DNA from 2 places in the Streptomyces sp. NPDC047042 genome. Region 2 is predicted to be linked to the other one. Evidence: riboswitches for the same ligand, from Rfam matches in the RefSeq annotation. Region 2 holds a riboswitch; the other holds the start of a gene.
The links. A riboswitch is a leader RNA that binds a small molecule or an ion and turns the genes downstream of it on or off. The one in region 2 is predicted to bind glycine.
Positions count from the first base shown of each region.

Region 1: another riboswitch for glycine. It lies ahead of gcvT (glycine cleavage system aminomethyltransferase GcvT); the one in region 2 lies ahead of gcvP (aminomethyl-transferring glycine dehydrogenase).

Region 1 is NZ_JBEYVP010000047.1:13,710-15,904, reverse strand. Features, by position in the region: gene gcvT (glycine cleavage system aminomethyltransferase GcvT) at 28-1,146, opposite strand; glycine riboswitch at 1,307-1,407, opposite strand; gene ABZ855_RS39915 (AAA family ATPase) at 1,630-2,195, shown strand, end outside.
Region 2 is NZ_JBEYVP010000011.1:258,629-260,823, forward strand. Features, by position in the region: gene gcvP (aminomethyl-transferring glycine dehydrogenase) at 1-856, opposite strand, end outside; glycine riboswitch at 1,037-1,130, opposite strand; gene ABZ855_RS15615 (PRC-barrel domain-containing protein) at 1,242-1,613, shown strand; gene ABZ855_RS15620 (DNA polymerase IV) at 1,535-2,195, opposite strand, start outside.

The DNA.
Region 1 (2,195 bases), on a different contig from region 2:
CACGGGAACCCGGAACGACGGGCAGGATCACTTCCCGCGCTTGTAGAACGGCAGAGCCACGACCTCGTACGGCTCGTGGCTGCCCCGGATGTCCACGCCCACGCCCGCCGTACCGGGCTCCGCGTACGCGGCGTCGACGTACGCCATGGCGATCGGCCTGCCGAGGGTGGGGGAGGGGGCGCCCGAGGTGACCTCGCCGATCACCTGGCCGCCGGCGACGACCGCGTACCCGGCGCGCGGGACACGGCGGCCCTCGGCGACCAGGCCGACGAGGACCCGCGGCGGCTCGTACGAGGCGCGCTCGGCGGCCTCGCGCAGCGCCGCGCGGCCCACGAAGTCACCCGCCTTGTCGAACTTGACGACCCGGCCGAGCCCGGCGTCGAAGGGCGTGCGGGAGAGGCTCAGCTCATGCCCGTACAGCGGCATGCCCGCCTCCAGGCGGAGGGTGTCCCGGCAGGACAGTCCGCAGGGGATCAGTCCGACGCCCTCGCCGGCCTTGGTCAGGGCCTGCCACAGGTCCACGGCGTGCTCCGGCTTCACGAACAGCTCGAAGCCGTCCTCTCCGGTGTAGCCAGTGCGTGCGATGAGGGCGGGAACCCCGGCGACCGTCCCGGGCAGACCCGCGTAGTACTTCAGACCGTCGAGGTCGGCGTCGGTGAGGGACTTCAGGATCCCCGGCGACTCGGGGCCCTGTACGGCGATCAGCGCGTACGCGTCGCGGTCGTCGCGGACCTCGACGTCGAACTCCTCGGCGATGTTGCTCAGCTCGTTCAGGACGTTCTGGGCGTTGGAGGCATTGGACACGACCATGTACTCGGCATCGGCCAGCCGGTACACGATGAGGTCGTCCAGGATGCCGCCGTTCTCGACACAGATCATGGTGTAGCGGGCGCGGCCCACGCCCACCGCCGCGAGGTCGCCGACGAGGGCGAAGTTCAGGAACTGGGCGGCCTCCGGCCCCGACACGGTGATCTCACCCATGTGGGAGAGGTCGAAGAGCCCGGCCTTCGTGCGTACGGCCAGATGTTCGTCGCGCTCGGAGCCGTACCGCAGGGGCATGTCCCAGCCGGCGAAGTCGGTCATGGTGGCGCCGAGCGAACGATGCAGGGCATCGAGCGCGGTCAGACGCAGAGGGGTGCTGCTCATCGGTAGTGCTCCCAGGGCATGACGGCGAGGTCGTTCCTCCCCATCTGTCATCGGAACCTGAGAGGTTCGTCATGACCACCGGTGAAACGGCGGGTCACTGACTTGCACCTTGGGTGGAGCCACTGGTCACGACGACCGGCGGCCCGCTTTTCAGATGTGCCTCGCCCGCGCGGTAACGGGGCCTGAGAGATTCAAGGGAGGGACTTGCTCCTTCGGCGCCCGGGTACCCATGGGGTCCCGGAACTCTCCCGCGCGGATTCAAGCGGCCGGTATGCAGTTGGCGGCCACATCATCGCACGCATTCCTTCGGCACGGCAGGGGGACCCTTCACAGGAGGGGCACAGCCCGCCACGAGCGTGTGTATCGCACGCATATCGCCCTGTAGCAGGCCTGTTGCAGTAAGCGGACCCAAACGAGAGACACCGCGTATTACCTTCTCTTTACACTCGACGGGGACGGTACTCCCGACCCCATGGGAGGACGATCACGGTGAACAGGACCACGGCGTACGCGACGACCTCGGCCCTCGGGCTGACCGACGCGCTGCCCAAGCAGCCGGCCGCCCCCGTCCGGGAGGCGTGCGCCCCGCGCCCGGAACCCGTGATCCGCGACCTGCGGGAACGCTCGGGCCGCAGCCCGCACGGCCTCACCTTCGGCGCCCGCGACCTCGTCGTGGTCACCGGTCTGCCCGGCAGCGGCAAGTCCACGCTGATGCGCCGGGCGGTGACCGCCACCGGCATCGACTCCCAGAACACCCGCGACGAGTGGGACGCCCGTACGCCCTCCTTCCTTCCCTACGCCGTCTACCGCCCCCTCGTCCGCCTCGCCCACTACGCCGGACTGCGCCGGGCCCTGCGCTCCGGTGCCGGAGTCGTCGTCCACGACTGCGGTACGCAGGCCTGGGTGCGCGGCTGGCTGGCCCGCGAGGCCCGCCGCCGGGGCGGCACCCTGCATCTCCTCCTGCTCGACGTCACCCCCGACGACGCGCTGGAGGGCCAGCGCGAACGCGGCCGGGGCGTCTCGCGGTACGCGTTCCTGCGCCACCGGCG
Region 2 (2,195 bases):
CGAAGCCCATCGGTACGCCGAACCGCTGGGTCGTCCCCACCGCGATGTCCGCGCCGAGCTCACCGGGCGAGGTGAGCAGCGTCAGCGCCAGCAGATCGGCGGCGACGGTGACCACGGCACCGAGCCCGTGCGCCTGGTCGATCACGGGCCTCAGGTCCCGTACGGCCCCGGAGGCGCCCGGGTACTGAAGGAGCACACCGTTGATCTCACGCCCGGCGATGTCGTCCGGAATGCCCGCGCTCAGGTCGGCGACGACGACCTCGACGCCGGTCGGCTCGGCCCGCGTCTCGATGACGGCGATGGTCTGCGGCAGGGCGTCCGCGTCGACGAGGAAGAGGCCCTTCTTGTTCTTGCCCATGCGCCGGGAGAGCGCCATCGCCTCTGCGGCCGCGGTGCCCTCGTCGAGCAGCGAGGCGCCCGAGGTGGGCAGCCCGGTGAGGTCGGCGACCATCGTCTGGAAGTTCAGCAGCGCCTCGAGGCGTCCCTGCGAGATCTCCGGCTGGTACGGCGTGTACGCGGTGTACCAGGCGGGGTTCTCCATCACGTTCCGCAGGATGACCGGCGGGGTGAAGGTCCCGTAGTACCCGAGCCCGATCATGGACCCCAGCACCTGGTTCCGGTCGGCCAGCGACCGCAGCTCGGCCAGCACCTCGGCCTCGGTACGGGCGGCCGGCAGGTCGAGCGCGTCGGCGTTCCTGATCACGTCCGGCACCGCGGCGGCGGTCAGCTCGTCGAGCGAGCCGTAGCCGACCTGCGCGAGCATCTTGGCCCGGTCCTCGTGATCGGGCCCGATATGACGCCGTTCGAAGGGCGTTCCCTGTTCGAGTTCGGCGAGCGGAGTGCGATGGGCGGTCATTACGGAGGCCTCCTGGTCGTCGCGACCTTCGAGGGGCACCCCGGCACGGGTGCCCGAACGGCCTCCCCCTCTGTCATCTCAACCTGAGAGCTTCACCGGACCGCCAACGCGCTGACGTCCCGGTTTTCACCGTCGGTGAGAGCGGAAGCCGTCGACACCCGCTCTTCTTTCCAGAGTGACCTCGTCCGTGCGGTACAGGGGCCTGAGAGATTCCGGGGAGGATTTGCTCCTTCGGCGCCTCCGAGGTTCCGGAGGACTCTCCCGCACAGGGTCAGCAGCCATTGGCCAGCCTATCAGCGGGTCCACGCACAGACCTTCGAGTGGCCGCCTTCCCGAATGTGCTCTTTTGTAGTGCTTACGGATGTTGCGATCCTACGGAGGCGCCGTGCAGACCGACATCGATCCGCGCAACCTGATCGGCCGCAAGGCCTTCGACCGCAACGGCACCAAGATCGGCACGATCGACGAGATCTACCTCGACGACGCCACGGGAGTGCCGGAGTGGGCGGCCATACGGACCGGGCTGTTCAGCAGGGACGCCTTCGTACCCCTGGAGCCCAGCGAACTGGTCGACGGCACCCTGCGCATCCCCTTCGAGCGTGCCCTGATCAAGGACGCGCCCGATTTCGGCGTCGGCCGCCACCTCTCCCCGGAGCAGGAACTCCAGCTCTACCACCACTACGGCCTCGACGTGGCTCCTCCGCCCCCCTTCCCGGACCACGACTTCGGCAGGCTGGCGGGCACGGACGACACCTGACCGGACGACTCCTCAGCCGGACCGCCGGTTCTTCGCGCCGCAGGGGCGACCAGCGGCAGCGGATCCGCCGGCTCCAGCGCGGGATCGTCGGTCCGGAACGTCCGCACCCGCCCGGGCTGCTCCGAGTCCGGCGTCTCGAACCGGACGGTCACCCGCCCCAGCCCGCTCCCCTGCACCCACCCGTGCCCGAAGTCGGCATGCCGTACGTCGTGCCCGGTGGTCCAGCGCCGCTCGGCGGGCGTTTCCGGCTCCTCGACCGGCTCGTGCTCCGCCTCCCCGTCCGGCTCGAGCGCGGCCAGCTCCCCGGCCGCCTGGGCGAACAGATCCTCCTGCGTGTAGTCGGCGAGGCCGCTCACCCCGACCCCGAGCAGCCGGACGCCCCCGGTGGTGTCCACCGCCTCCAGGAGCCGGGCAGCCGCCTCCCGCACCACCGCGGGGTCGTCGGTGGGCCCCCGGAGCGTCTCGGACCGGGTCAGCGTGGAGAAGTCGTACCGGCGCACCTTGAGGACGATGGTCCGCCCGGACAGCCCCGCACCCCGCAATCGCCGCACACACCGGTCGGCCAGCCGCTGCACCTCGGTG